One region of the Micromonospora sp. WMMD1082 genome, then DNA from elsewhere that is predicted to be linked to it. Evidence: riboswitches for the same ligand, from Rfam matches in the RefSeq annotation. Region 1 holds a riboswitch; each other region holds the start of a gene.

Evidence for each region. A riboswitch is a leader RNA that binds a small molecule or an ion and turns the genes downstream of it on or off. The one in region 1 is predicted to bind cobalamin.
Region 2: another riboswitch for cobalamin. It lies ahead of O7615_RS29615 (acyl-CoA thioesterase); the one in region 1 lies ahead of thiI (tRNA uracil 4-sulfurtransferase ThiI).
Region 3: another riboswitch for cobalamin. It lies ahead of O7615_RS25050 (ribonucleoside-diphosphate reductase subunit alpha); the one in region 1 lies ahead of thiI (tRNA uracil 4-sulfurtransferase ThiI).
Region 4: another riboswitch for cobalamin. It lies ahead of metE (5-methyltetrahydropteroyltriglutamate--homocysteine S-methyltransferase); the one in region 1 lies ahead of thiI (tRNA uracil 4-sulfurtransferase ThiI).

What each region holds. Positions count from the first base shown of each region.
Region 1 covers NZ_JARUBM010000002.1:3,745,919-3,749,535, reverse strand. Annotated here, with positions in the region: gene O7615_RS17355 (amidohydrolase) at 1-200, shown strand, start outside; gene O7615_RS17350 (GNAT family N-acetyltransferase) at 191-856, shown strand; cobalamin riboswitch at 903-1,121, shown strand; gene thiI (tRNA uracil 4-sulfurtransferase ThiI) at 1,247-2,563, shown strand; gene O7615_RS17340 (hypothetical protein) at 2,560-2,862, shown strand; gene O7615_RS17335 (MerR family transcriptional regulator) at 2,953-3,617, shown strand, end outside.
Region 2 covers NZ_JARUBM010000002.1:6,407,404-6,411,020, forward strand. Annotated here, with positions in the region: gene nudC (NAD(+) diphosphatase) at 199-1,140, shown strand; gene O7615_RS29615 (acyl-CoA thioesterase) at 1,295-1,819, opposite strand; cobalamin riboswitch at 1,958-2,107, opposite strand; gene O7615_RS29620 (ABC transporter ATP-binding protein) at 2,380-3,617, shown strand, end outside.
Region 3 covers NZ_JARUBM010000002.1:5,446,574-5,449,399, reverse strand. Annotated here, with positions in the region: gene O7615_RS25050 (ribonucleoside-diphosphate reductase subunit alpha) at 1-1,715, opposite strand, end outside; cobalamin riboswitch at 1,897-2,106, opposite strand; gene O7615_RS25045 (histidine phosphatase family protein) at 2,173-2,775, opposite strand.
Region 4 covers NZ_JARUBM010000002.1:5,450,023-5,453,639, forward strand. Annotated here, with positions in the region: gene O7615_RS25050 (ribonucleoside-diphosphate reductase subunit alpha) at 1-2, shown strand, start outside; gene O7615_RS25055 (ribonucleotide-diphosphate reductase subunit beta) at 1-1,048, shown strand, start outside; cobalamin riboswitch at 1,117-1,347, shown strand; gene metE (5-methyltetrahydropteroyltriglutamate--homocysteine S-methyltransferase) at 1,455-3,617, shown strand, end outside.

The DNA.
Region 1 (3,617 bases):
CGGTACGGCAGGCGCTGCGCGCCTACACCCTCGGTTCCGCGTACGCATCCCGCCAGGAACACCGCACCGGTTCCCTCACCGTCGGCAAGCTTGCCGACCTGACCGTACTCGGCGACGACCCTACGGCGGTCTCGCCCGATCGCATCGCGGACATCCCGGTGCTCCGTACGATGATCGGCGGCACGTTCCGATGGACCTGATCCCGGCCGACAGCCTCGACGGCGTCACCCTCGCAGACGTCGAGGCCCTCTACACCAGCAGCTTCCCGGACAGGTTGCGGGCACCGTTTCCCGACTTGCTCCGCGACGACGTGACCGTGGCGGTCATCAACGGCACACTGGCCGGGTTCGCCGTTTCCCGCGACCTCGCGCACACTCCGTGGGTGTTCCTGCGCTACTTCACCGTCGCGGCCCGCGGCCGTGGGCTCGGCACACAGCTGTGGCGACGGCTGTGCCGCAGGTGGGCTGCGCATGGCCGCAGCTGGGTGCTGCTGGACGTCGAGGATCCCGACGAGCCCGGAATCGACCACACCGACCAGACCCTGCGGCACCGGCGCGTCGCCTTCTACCGCCGACTGGGCGTCCAGGTGCTGCCGATTCGGGACTACGCGCCACCGCATCAGACGGCAGCGCATCCGCTGCGGCTGCTCGCTGCCGACACCCGCGCGGCGGCAACTGCGCCGCTGCACACTGCGCACCTTCGTGACGTCGTGCTCACCGTGTACCGGCACCGATACGGTCTGCCGGCAGACGATCCGATCGTGCACCGCACGTTGCGCTCCAGCGGTCTGCTCGACACTCCGCATCCTCAGCCGAACGGCGACATCGCAGACCGGGCCCGTCGAACCGGCCCGTGACGGCGATACCGTTCCAGTGGCGGTCGGTCCGCCCGGTCCGACACGATATCCTTGCCTCGCAGCCGGTCCGCGGTGGCATCCAGTCATGGCGGCGCAAGAGGGAACCCGGTGTGAGTCCGGGACTGCCCCGCAGCGGTGAGTGGGAACGACCGCCGTCGAAGACACTGGGCCCGATCCGGGTCTGGGAAGTGACGGCCAATAGGAACACCGGGTCCCCCGGTCACGCCCACGAGTCCGAAGACCTGCCCGCTGCCCACATGCACGAGGCATGTGGCGGACTCGGTGACCTTCGAGGGCGGGTCGACCATCAGCGTCAGCACGCTATCCGTGCTGCGCTCGATCGCGCCCCCTCCCCTGCCGAGTCCCTGCGGCTCGCAGAAGGAGACCACGGTGCATGCGTCATCGATCCGAGAACACACCCCGCCCGGCAACGGCCCGGCGACCAGCGCTAGCGGACAGCACTGTCTGCTGCTCAAGCACGGGGAGATGTTCCTCAAAGGCCGCAACCGGAAGCGATTCGAAGATCGCCTCGATGCGAACCTGCGCGACGCGCTACGCGACATCCCCGCTCCGGTGCGGATACGCACCAGACCCGGCGTCACCGTGGTGCGAGGAGCCGTCAACCAGCCACAGCTACTCGACCGGGTGCGACGCGTCATGGGCATCAGAAACATCCACCCCGCTATCGAAGTACCCGCGGAATGGGACGACGTCGCCAACGCCGCCGTCGCGCTCCTGCGACCGCTTCGGGTCACCGCCCCAGCACTTACCATCGCAGTTCGCGCACACCGGCGGGACAAGACGTTCCCGATGACCTCCAGCGAGATCGCGGGGACGCTCGGGCACCACCTCTGCCGCACCACCGGCGCCACCGTCGACCTCACCACACCAGATGTGCAACTCACGGTAGAGGTAGCCGAACGGCGCTGCTTCCTGTCGATCCGACGCCAGCGCGGGCAGGGCGGTCTGCCCGTCGGCACCAGCGGACGCGCACTCGTGCTGCTCTCCGGCGGCTACGACTCACCCGTCGCTGCCCACCGCGCCATGCGCCGTGGCCTGCGCTGCGACTTCGTGCACTTCACCGGCGCGCCCTACACCGGCCCGTCCTCCGCCTACAAGGCCTACGCGTTGGCTCGGGAACTCAACCGCTACCAGCCGCCGGGCCGACTGCACATCATTCCCATCGGCTCCGCGCAGAAGATGCTCGCCCTCGCCGGTACTGGCCGCTTCCGCACCATCGCCTACCGGCGACTCATGCTGCGGGTCGCCGACGCCCTGGCCAGCAACACGCCGGCACAGGCTCTCGTCACCGGCGACAGCCTCGGCCAGGTGGCCAGCCAGACGGTGACGAACCTCGCCACCGTCGACGAGGCGATTCGCAGGCCCGTGCTACGGCCGCTCATCGGCTGGGACAAGGAAGAGATCATCCAACAGGCCCGCACCATCGGCACTGCGGACATCTCCTGCCTACCCGACGAAGACTGCTGCCAACTTCTGGCCCCGATCTGGCCCGCCACCTCATCACACCCGGACGACCTGCGCCGGGCCGAATCCCGCCTCGACATGCAGTCCGTGGTCGAGAAGCTGATCGCCGACGACCACTGCGTACGCCCACAGCCGTACGGGCCCGCCGCCCATCCTCCGGGGATCCGGGCCACGCAGACGCCCGGCACCCCTGTTCCGCCCGACGAGCGGAGCACCCGATGAGCAAGCCCCTCCGACCCCGGCGCGCGACGATCGATGGCGAAGACCTCATCGTGCTGCCGGTGGCCGACTATGAACGTCTCGCCACCGCGCGACGGCAACTCGGGGCACGCGAAGCCCGATTCCGTGGCCTGACCGGCCAGGTCCGGGCCCTGACCAGCCTGCTCGCCGACATCCAGCAGATCCTTGTCGACACACCGGCCTGCTGCGAGACCCACCGCGATATCGACAGTCAGATCGGCGACCTGCTGCGCTCGCAGCGATTCCCACAACCGGCGCCCACCCCCGAACCGAAACGATGAGTCCGTCCACATCCATACCTGTCCGACCACCGAGACTGCCACTCCCGTCAGCTACGGGACCTGGTCAGTGACCATGTGGCGGGGGCGCAGGTGAACGACGACCAGCCTCGTCAGCCCACGCCGGCAACCGGCCGGCAGGACACCCCGGCGCCCCACGATCCTGACGTCCGGATCGAATCGGGACTACCCGCCGGGGCACTGGCCCGTCGGCTCGGTGTGGCACCCACCACCCTACGCTCCTGGCACCAGCGGTACGGGCTCGGACCTACCGGCCACCGAGCCGGCCAGCACCGCCGCTACACCCCACACGACGTAGCCATGCTCACGGTGATGGCCCAGCTGACCGCGCGTGGCCTGTCCGCCGCCGAAGCCGCCCACCGGGCCCGCCGGCAGACGACACTGCCACCGGCCGACCACCCTGCCGGCGACCCCCGCACCCAGGCCGCCGCCCGCGGTGTCGCCCGCGCCGCTCGCCGCCTGGACGTGCTCACCCTGCGCGAGACGTTGACAGCCGCGGTCACCACACACGGAGTGGTGCACACCTGGCACACCCTGGCCGGCCCCGCCTTCACACACATCAGCCGAGCCCGATACGGCGAGCCACGCAGAGCGCTCACCCGCCGCGTGCTTGCCCGCTGTCTGAGCGAGGTCTTCGCCGCCGTACCCCGGCCTCCCGCCGGGTCGCCGGTGCGGGTCCTGCTCGTCGCCGTCGACGACCGCCGCGACACCGTCGCCCTGGACGCCCTCGCCGCTGC
Region 2 (3,617 bases), 2.7 Mb from region 1:
AGATCTGGACCGGATGCCGTAGCCGGACCGGATTACCCGTTCGGGGGTCCATGACGGGCGGAGAACATCCGCCGCTTAACGCGACTCCCGGGTACCACGGGCCGACTGGTTCAGCGAACTACGTACCTCGGGTGACCGGCGTGGATGGACGCGCACCGCTGACCGCGGGCACCGACCGCATGGGGGCACGATCGAGGCATGACGTTCGACGCGCTGGCGTACACGGCGACACCGCACGATCGGGCCGCGGTCCTGCGCGCCGATCCGGACTGGGTCGCCGATCAGCTCCGGCGCGACGACAGCCAGGTGCTGCCACTGTGGCGCGACCGGCTCCTGCTGACCGCCGACGGCCACCCGGTCACCCGCACCGGAGCGGCGGGCCGCGCCCTGGCGGCGGCGGCCGGCCAGACCGCCCTGCTGGGCCTCGACGGCACCACGGCGACCTTCGCCGCCGACCTGAGCGCGGCCGAGGAGGCCGACGCGCTCCGGCTCGGTGCCGCGCACGCCAGCGCCGACCTGCGCAGCCTGGCCGCCACGCTGCCCGGCCCGCTCGCCGCCACCCTGGCGTACGCGCGCGGAATGCTCTACTGGAACCGGCACACCGGATACTGCGGCACCTGCGGCGCGGCGACCGCCAGCGCGCACGCCGGTCACCTGCGGGTGTGCCAGGGCCCGGAGTGCGGCCGGCAACTGTTTCCCCGGATCGAGCCCGCCGTCATCGTGCTGGTGGAAGGCCCCGGTCCCCGACCACGCTGCCTGCTCGCCCGCCATCACGGCGCCGGCCCGGACAACTTCTCCCTGCTGGCCGGGTTCGTCGAGATCGGGGAGAGCCTGGAGGGTGCCGTGCGCCGCGAGGTCGCCGAGGAGGCCGGGGTCGCGATCGGCACGGTGACCTACCGTGGCTCACAGGGCTGGCCCTTCCCGGCCGGCCTCATGGTCGGCTTCGTCGCCCAGGCCGTCGACGAGAGCATCACCGTGGACGGCACGGAGCTACTGGCGGCGCGGTGGTTCAGCCGCGCCGAGATCGTCGAACGCGTCGTCGACGGGCCCGGCTCGGGTCCGGTCGACTCCATCGGCGGTCGGCTGCTGCGCTCCTGGGCCGGCCTCGATGGGCACGATCGCCAGCCCCGGCCGGTCTGACCCGTCGGCCGGCCCGGCCACGGCCGCCACGCCCCCGGGTGGGCGGCACCGACGGCCAGGCCAGCGGAGCGAGGTCGGCGGGGCGCGGTCAGCAGGCGCGGTCAGCAGGCGCGATCGGCGGAGCGCGGTCAGCGGGCGCGATCGGCGGGCGCGGTCAGGGGATGTCGGCCGGCGCGTCGAGCAGGGCGTGGCGCAGGGCCAACCGGTGCTCGCGACGGATCTCGGCCTCCCGGTAGCGACGCCGGTCGCCGTCGGTCTCCGGCAGCAGCGGCGGCACCGGGCGCGGGTGGCCGGCGTCGTCCACGGCCACCATCACCAGGTGCGCGGTGGCCACGTCGGTGGGCGGTACGGCGCGGTCCCACCGGTCGGCGGTGACCCGCACCGCCACCTCCATCGAGCTGCGGCCGGCCCAGGTGATCCGGGCGTCCACGTGCACCACGTCGCCGACCCGCACGGCCCGCAGGAACGCCGTCTCGTCGATGGCCGCGGTCACCGCCGGCCCGTCCGAGTGTCGGGCGGCCACCACCCCGGCGACCGAGTCGATCAGGTTGAGGATCCGGCCGCCGTGGACCGTACCCATGAGGTTGGTGTGGTGCTGGTCCATGATCTGCGACAGGGTCAGGTGCGACGCCGACGGTGGGCGACCGTCGATCGCGATGGTCTCGGGCACTCTGGTCATCCGTCCTCGGGAAGCAGGCCACCGGCATCGAGGGCGCGCACGTCGAGGACCGCCGACGACTGGCGTACGGCGAGTCACCCGCCCGACCCACCCGCGAGGCCGACGGCAGCGCACACACCTCGTGTGCGCGGCGCGGGCAGGTCTTCGGACTCGCGGGCGTCGCCGGGCGTCGCCCGGTCCTCCTACTGGCCGTCGCTTCCCGGACCCACCCGGGTCCAGTGCCGATGACGGCGGTCGTTCCCACTCACCGCTGCGGGGCAGTCCCGGACTTCCACCGGGTTCCCTCTTGCGACGCCCGACCGGGGTGGCCGGGCGAACCAGCGCCGCAGCCACGATATCCGCCGCCGGGATGGACCCGGGCACTCACCACCGCCGGTGTGAGGTTGCTCGCCCGACGGTCCGCTCCCCGCCGGGCCGGCCGTACGGTCTGCACTGCCGGTCGTAGCGGTGGCCGTGCGGGAATCGGTGGCCGTCCGCTCGTCGTGATGGCCGGCCGGAAATGGCGCCAGGCCGTGATCGCGGGTTAGCCTGCCCTAACTTGTCGGGGGAGTGAGGCGGGGATGGCACCGAGCACGGCGCGGCTGATCGGCGGGATGTTCTGGCGCCAGCGCCGGGACACCGCCCTGTGTGCCACCTTCTGGTCCCTGCACCAGGTGTGCGAGGCACTCGTCCCGGTGGCGATCGGCCTGGTCATCGACCAGGCCGTGGGGACGGGGTCGACCTCGGCGATGGTCTGGTCCGTGCTGGGCATCTTCGCGCTGTTCACCGCCCTCACCATGGGGTGGCGGTCGGGCTTCTGGTTCCTCTCCAAGGCGATGGTGGAGGAGTCGCACGCGTTGCGGATGCGGGTGGTCCGGCGCGTCGTCGGCGGGCGGGGCATCCGGACCAGACGCCAGAGCGGTGAACTGCTCTCGATCGCGACCTCCGACACCCAGTCCGCCGCCGAGTTGCTCGAACTGGGCAGCCGGGGCGTGAGCGCGCTGCTCGGCCTGACGGTGTCGACGATCGTGCTGCTGCGCATCGACTGGTCACTCGGACTCGGGCTGGTGGTGGGCGTACCGATCCTGGTGCTCGGGCTCAACGCGCTCGGACCGCTCGTGGGGCGGCACACGTCGGCGCAGCAGCAGGCCATCGGTCGGGCCGCCGCCACGGCGTCGGATCTCCTGCGCGGGCTCCGACCGCTGCGCGGCTTCGGTGGCGTGACCGAGGCCGCCCGCCGTTACCGTACGGCCAGCCGCACGTCGCTGCGCGCCAGCGTCGGCACGGTCAAGGCCGGTGCCACGTTCGTCGGCGCCTCGACGTTCACCACCGGCCTGCTGATCACGGTGGTGGCCGCCCTGGCGGGCTGGTACGCCCTGCAGGGGCGGATCACGGTCGGGCAGCTCATCACGATCGTCGGGCTGGCCACGTTCATCACCGATCCGGTGCTCAACCTCGCCGACTGCGTCTTCCGGCTGGCAACGGCCCGGGCCAGCGCGGCCCGCGTGGCCGAGGTGCTCGCCGCACCCGAACGGGCCCCGTCCGGCGTACGGGCGGCGCAGGCGGGCACGCTGGCCCTCGACGAGGTGCACACGCCCGGCCTGGACGGCGTCGGCCTCGCCGTGCGGCCCGGCGAGATGCTCGGTGTGGTCACCGGCGAGACCGTCACCGCCGATGACGTCACCGACCTGCTCTCCGGCGCGCGGTCGCCCGAGCGGGGCGAGGTGACGCTGGCCGGCACGCCGATGCGGGAGCTGGACGTCGACTCGCTGCGCCGGGCCGTGCTCGTCGAGCCGCACGGGGTCGACCTGCTCGGCGC
Region 3 (2,826 bases), 1.7 Mb from region 1:
CGCGGCACCTGGGTGACGTCGGCGCCCCAGAGGTCGGGGTGCAACTCGCCCCGGGCCGCCCGGGTCTCGGCGTACGCCGGATGCGGGCCGAACCGCTCGGCGAGCCCGGCCGACGTCTCCAGCGCGGTCAGGAAGACCTCCTCCTGCACCCGGGTCGACAGCTCCCGGGCCTGCGCGGAGTCGAACGGCAGCCGCAGCGTGAAGAACGCGTCCTGCAGACCCATCAGCCCGAGCCCGACGGGGCGCCAGCGGGGGTTCGACGCGGCGGCCTGCTCGGCCGGGTAGTAGTTGATGTCGATCACCCGGTCGAGGAAGACCACCGCCGTGCGGACGGTCGCGCGCAGCCGCTCCCAGTCGACCCCGTCGGCGGTGACGTGCGCGCCCAGGTTGACCGACCCCAGGTTGCAGACCGCGGTCTCGGCGTCGTCGTTGACCTCCAGGATCTCGGTGCACAGATTGGACAGATGGATGGTGTTGCCCGGCCCGCCGGTCTGGTTGGACAGCCGGTTCGAGGCGTCCTTGAACGTCATCCACCCGTTGCCGGTCTGCGCGAGGGTGCGCATCATCCGCCCGTACAGCTCGCGGGCCTTGACGGTCCGGACCGCCTTCTTCTCCGCCGCCCGGTACGCCTCGTCGAACGCCTCGCCGAACAGGTCGGGCAGCTCCGGCGCCTCGGAGGGGTCGATCAGCGACCAGTCGCCGTCCGCCTCGACCCGCCGCATGAACTCGTCCGGGATCCAGTTGGCCAGGTTCAGGTTGTGCGTACGCCGGGACTCCTCGCCGGTGTTGTCCCGCAGCTCCAGGAACTCCTCGATGTCCGGATGCCACGGCTCCAGGTACACGCAGGCCGCGCCCTTGCGACGGCCGCCCTGGTTGACCGCCGCCACCCCGGCGTCGAGCGTCTTGAGAAACGGCACGATGCCGTTCGACCGGCCGTTGGTCCCCCGGATCAACGCGCCACGACCCCGCACCCGCGACCAGGAGATGCCGATGCCGCCGGAGAACTTCGACAGCTTCGCGACCTGGTGATAGCGCTCGTAGATCGAGTCCAGTTCGTCGCGCGGCGAGTCGACCAGGAAACACGACGACATCTGGGTGTGCCGGGTACCGGAGTTGAACAGCGTCGGTGAACTCGGCAGGTAGGCCAGGCTCGACATCAGCCGGTAGAAGTCGATCGCCTCGCCCGGCGACTCGGAGAGCCCGCAGGCGACCCGCAGCAGCCAGTACTGCGGGGTCTCCACCACCAGCCGGGTCTCCGGATGCCGCAGCAGGTACCGGTCCGCGACCGTACGCAGGCCGAAGTACTCGAACCGCAGGTCACCATCCGGGTCGATGGCGTCGTCCAGCTTGCGCGCGTTGCGGGCCACGAACTCCGCGGTGCCGTCGCCGATCAGCCCCAGGCCGTGCGCGTACCGGATCGACTGGCTGAAGCTCGCCACCTGCTGCCCGCGCACCTCCTTGTCCACGTACGCGGCCAGCAGTCGGGCGGCCAGCTTCGAGTACTGCGGCTCCTCGCCGATCAGCTCCGCCGCCGTCTGGATCGACAGCTTGTCCAGCTCGGCGGTGGTGGCGCCGTCGTACAGGCCGCTGATCGTCTTCGTCGCCACCCGCAGCGGATCGATCTCGTCCAGGTCGGCGACCCAGCGCTCCACCGCCTTGACGATCTTGTTGACGTCCACCGGCTCGGTGGCGCCGTTCCGCTTGCGGACCTGCATCACGTGCCGGCGTAGCTCCGGCCCCGCCTGCTCCTGGGTCACCGTCACGGTCCCCCTCCTCACGCCCGTCCCCAAGGTCGAGGGCGCGCAGGGAGGACGCCGCCGGTCACCCGACGGCAGGCTTGCCCGGCTGACCAGCTGGTGGCGTCGGCCGTCCCGCGCGGCCTTCGACCGCCGCACGCGACGCGTGCGGCGCACTGGCAGGTCTTCGGACTCGTGGGCGTCGTGCTCGCGTCTACTGGCCGTCGCTTCCCAGACCCGGCGGGCCCAGTGCTTGTGTGACGGCGGTCGTTCCCACTCACCGCTGCGGGGCAGTCCCGGACTTCCACCGGGTTCCCTGTTGCCTCGACCACCGTGGATTGACGGTCGAACCAGCTGCGGCTAACACCATATATGGGCACAGCAGAAAGTTGGCAACACCAGATGGTGTGTCGGGCGAGTCACAGCGCCGGGTCGCTCACGGCGCGCGTCGTCGCCCTGGACGCCCCGCGTGGTCCAGCCGGCCCGCCGTCGTCCGCAGCGTCCAGCGCCCGGGGTCGCCGCGGAGCACGGTCGCGGTCAGCGGCGCGATGTCGATCCGCCAGAACGATGCCGGCCCGGCGCCGATCGCGTTCACCACCAGGGCACGGATCACCATCGGATGGGTGACCGCGACGAGCGTGCGTACGGTGCCGGGCACGGCACGCAGCCAGTGGCCGGTCCGGTCGAGCAGGTCGTGCAGCGATTCGCCGCCGTGCGGGGCCGCCCGCGCCTCGGTCAGCCACGACTCGACCTCGGCCGGCCGCTCGGCCACCAGGTCGTCGAGCGTACGACCGGCCCAGCGGCCGAGATCGGCGTCGCGCAACCCGTCGTCGACGGTCGGCGCGAGCCCGAGCGCGGCGGCGGTCTGCACGCAGCGCCGCGCCGGCCCGCAGCGGACCTCGTCGGCCCGGGGCAGCAGCTGGGCCAGGGCGGTCGCGTCGGCCAGCCCATGCGCGTCGAGGGGCTCGTCCCGGGGAAAGGCGACCGCCCGGGTGGCCGCCGTGGGCGCGTGGCTGACCAGCACCAGCCGGGTCTTCATGGCTTCTGACCTCCGCCCCTCGGTGCCGGCGGGTGCCTTCCGGCCCACTGC
Region 4 (3,617 bases), 1.7 Mb from region 1:
GACCACCGTTTCCGAACCCAGCACCAGCACCAGCAGCGCCGGCTCGCGGCACCTGCTGCTCGACCCGGGCATGGACCTGACCCTGCGGCCGATGCGCTACCCGCACTTCTTCGACCGGTTCCGGGACGCGATCAAGAACACCTGGACCGTCGAGGAGGTCGACCTGCACTCCGACCTCGCCGACCTGGCCAAGCTGTCCCCGGCGGAGCGGCACCTGGTCAGCCGGCTGGTGGCGTTCTTCGCCACCGGCGACACCATCGTCGCCAACAACCTGGTGCTCAACCTCTACCAGCACGTCAACAGCCCCGAGGGTCGGCTCTACCTGTCCCGCCAGCTGTTCGAGGAGGCGGTGCACGTCCAGTTCTACCTCAACCTGCTGGACACCTACGTGCCCGACGAGCAGGAGCGGTACGAGGCGTTCGCCGCGGTGGAGAACATCCCGTCGATCCGCCGCAAGGCCGAGTTCTGCTTCCGCTGGATCGACTCGATCTTCGAGCTGCGGGAGCTGAGGACGCGGGACGACCGGCGGGCGTTCCTGCTGAACCTGATCTGCTTCGCGGCCTGCATTGAGGGCTTGTTCTTCTACGGCGCGTTCGCCTACGTCTACTTCCTGCGGTCCCGGGGGGTGCTGCACGGTCTCGCCTCCGGCACCAACTGGGTGTTCCGCGACGAGTCGATGCACATGGCCTTCGCCTTCGACGTGGTCGACACCGTGCGCCGGGAGGAGCCGGACCTGTTCGACGACGACCTCGCCGGCCAGGTACGCGAGATGCTCGCCGAGGCGGTCGAGTGCGAGGTGCAGTTCGCCGAGGACCTGCTCGAACAGGGCGTGTCCGGGCTCTCCCTGACCGACATGCGCGAGTACCTCCAGCACGTGGCCGACCGCCGGCTCGCGCAGCTCGACATCGCACCGCTGTACGGGTCGAAGAACCCGTTCGCCTTCATGGAGTTGCAGGACGTGCAGGAGCTGTCCAACTTCTTCGAGCGGCGGGTGTCGGCGTACCAGGTCGGGGTGACCGGCACGGTCGCCTTCGACGACGACTTCTGACCGACGCCGCACCAACGGCCGCCCGGTGACGATCTTCTCGATCTCGCCGGGCGGCCCGCGGGGCGCATATGATGGTCAACGGTGTTGGTTCGTCCCGGCCCTGGCGGTGGGGACGTCGTAAGAGGGAACCCGGTGCGAGACCGGGACTGCCCCGCAGCGGTGAGTGGGAACGACCGCCGTCAACAGAGCACTGGACCGCGAGGTCTGGGAAGCGACGGCCAGTAGGCGACCCGGTGTCACGAGGTGACCCGGTGTCAGGCCCACGAGTCCGAAGACCTGCCAGCGCTGCGCACGCCGCCGGTGTGCGCCGTCGGCGGCCTCTCGGGAGGGCCAGGGCGGAAGCCGGTACCCGACCTACCTGCCTCCCCTCCCGTGCCGCCGGGCACTTCGAGGGAAGGACCCCTGGATGACCACCGCATTTGGTCGCAGCACCGTGCTCGGCTACCCGCGCATCGGCCCCCACCGCGAGCTGAAGAAGGCCGTGGAGGCGTACTGGGCCGGCACCGTCGACGCCGGCGATCTGGAGAGCACCGCCGCCCGGCTCCGGGCCGAGGTCTGGCGTACGCTGCGCGATGCCCGCCTCGACGCGATCCCGTCGAACACCTTCTCCTACTACGACCACGTGCTCGACACCGCCGTGGCCGTCGGCGCGATCCCGGCCCGGTTCGCCCGGCTGGGCCTGTCGGCGCTGGACACGTACTTCGCCATGGCCCGGGGCGTCGACGCCGAGCCGGCGCTGGAGCTGACGAAGTGGTTCGACACCAACTACCACTACCTGGTGCCGGAGATCGGCGCCGACACCGTCTTCACCGCGAACCCGGCGAAGGCGCTGGGCGAGTACGCCGAGGCCCGCGAGCTGGGCATCACCACCCGACCGGTGCTCGTCGGGCCGGCCACGTTCCTGCTGCTGGCCAAGGGCGACGATCCGTTCGCCCGCCTCGACGACCTGGTCGAGACGTACGCCCGGATCCTCACCGCGCTGGCCGAGGCGGGGGTTGCCTGGGTGCAGCTGGACGAGCCCGCCTACGTCGCCGACCGTAGCCCGGCGGAGATCGACGCCCTTCGCCGCGCGTACACCCGGCTCGGTGAGCTGGCGCGGCGGCCGCAGATCTTCGTGGCGACCTACTTCGGCGAACTCGGCGACGCTCTACCGGCCCTGCTGGACACGCCGGTCGAGGCCATCGGCCTGGACCTGGTCGCCGGGCCGGGCAACCTGCACCGGCTCGCCGCCGCCGGCCCGCTGGGTGGCCGGACCATCGTCGCCGGCCTGGTCGACGGCCGCAACATCTGGCGTACCGACCTGCGGGCCGCCGTCGCGGCCGGAGCGACGGTCGCCGGGCTGGCCGACCAGGTCGCGGTGGCCACGTCCTGCTCCCTGCTGCACGTCCCGGTCGACCTGTCCGGCGAGACCCGCCTCGACCCCCAGTTGTCCGAGCGGCTCGCGTTCGCCCGGCAGAAGGTCGACGAGGTCGTCCTGCTCGGCCGCGCGCTGCGCGACGGCACCACCGCGTTGCCCGCGCCGTTGCCGCCCATCCCGGCGGCCTGGCGCCACGACGACGTCCGGGGACGCCTGGCCGCGCTGCGCCCCACCGACCGGCAGCGCGGCGACTACGCCAGCCGGGCCGCCCGGCAGCAGGACCGGCTCGGGCTGCCGGAGTTGCCGACCACCACGATCGGGTCGTTCCCGCAGACCGCCGAGCTGCGCAAGGCCCGGGCCGCGCACCGCGCGGGCAGCCTCGACGACGCGGGGTACACGGCGCGGATGCGCGCCGAGGTCGAGCACGTCATCCGGCTACAGGAGCGGCTGGGACTGGACGTGCTCGTGCACGGCGAACCGGAACGCAACGACATGGTGCAGTACTTCGGGGAGCAGCTCGACGGGTTCGCCGCCACCGAGCACGGCTGGGTGCAGTCGTACGGCTCCCGCTGCGTACGCCCGCCGATCATCTACGGCGACGTGGCGCGGAAGGCGCCGATGACCGTCGCGTGGTCCACCTACGCGCAGTCGCTGACCAGCAAGCCGGTCAAGGGCATGCTCACCGGCCCGGTCACCATCCTGGCCTGGTCGTTCGTCCGGGACGACCAGCCCTCGGCAGACACCGCCGACCAGGTCGCGCTCGCCCTGCGCGACGAGTGCCACGACCTGGAGTCCGCCGGCATCCGGGTCATCCAGGTCGACGAGCCGGCGCTGCGCGAGACGCTGCCGCTGCGCCGGGCCGACCAGCAGGCGTACCTGGACTGGGCCGTCGCCGCGTTCCGCCTGGCCACCAGCGGCGTCGCCGACGACACGCAGATCCACACCCACCTCTGCTACTCCGAGTTCGGCGAGGTGATCACCGCCATCGACGCGCTCGACGCCGACGTCACCAGCATCGAGGCGTCCCGCTCCAAGATGGAGGTGCTCGACGACCTCGCCGCGATCGGCTACGGCCGGGGTGTCGGCCCCGGGGTGTGGGACATCCACTCACCCCGGGTGCCGCCGCAGGACGAAGTCATCGAGGCGCTGCGCCGGGCCGTCGCGGCGGTGCCGGCCCGGCGGTTGTGGGTGAACCCGGACTGCGGCCTGAAG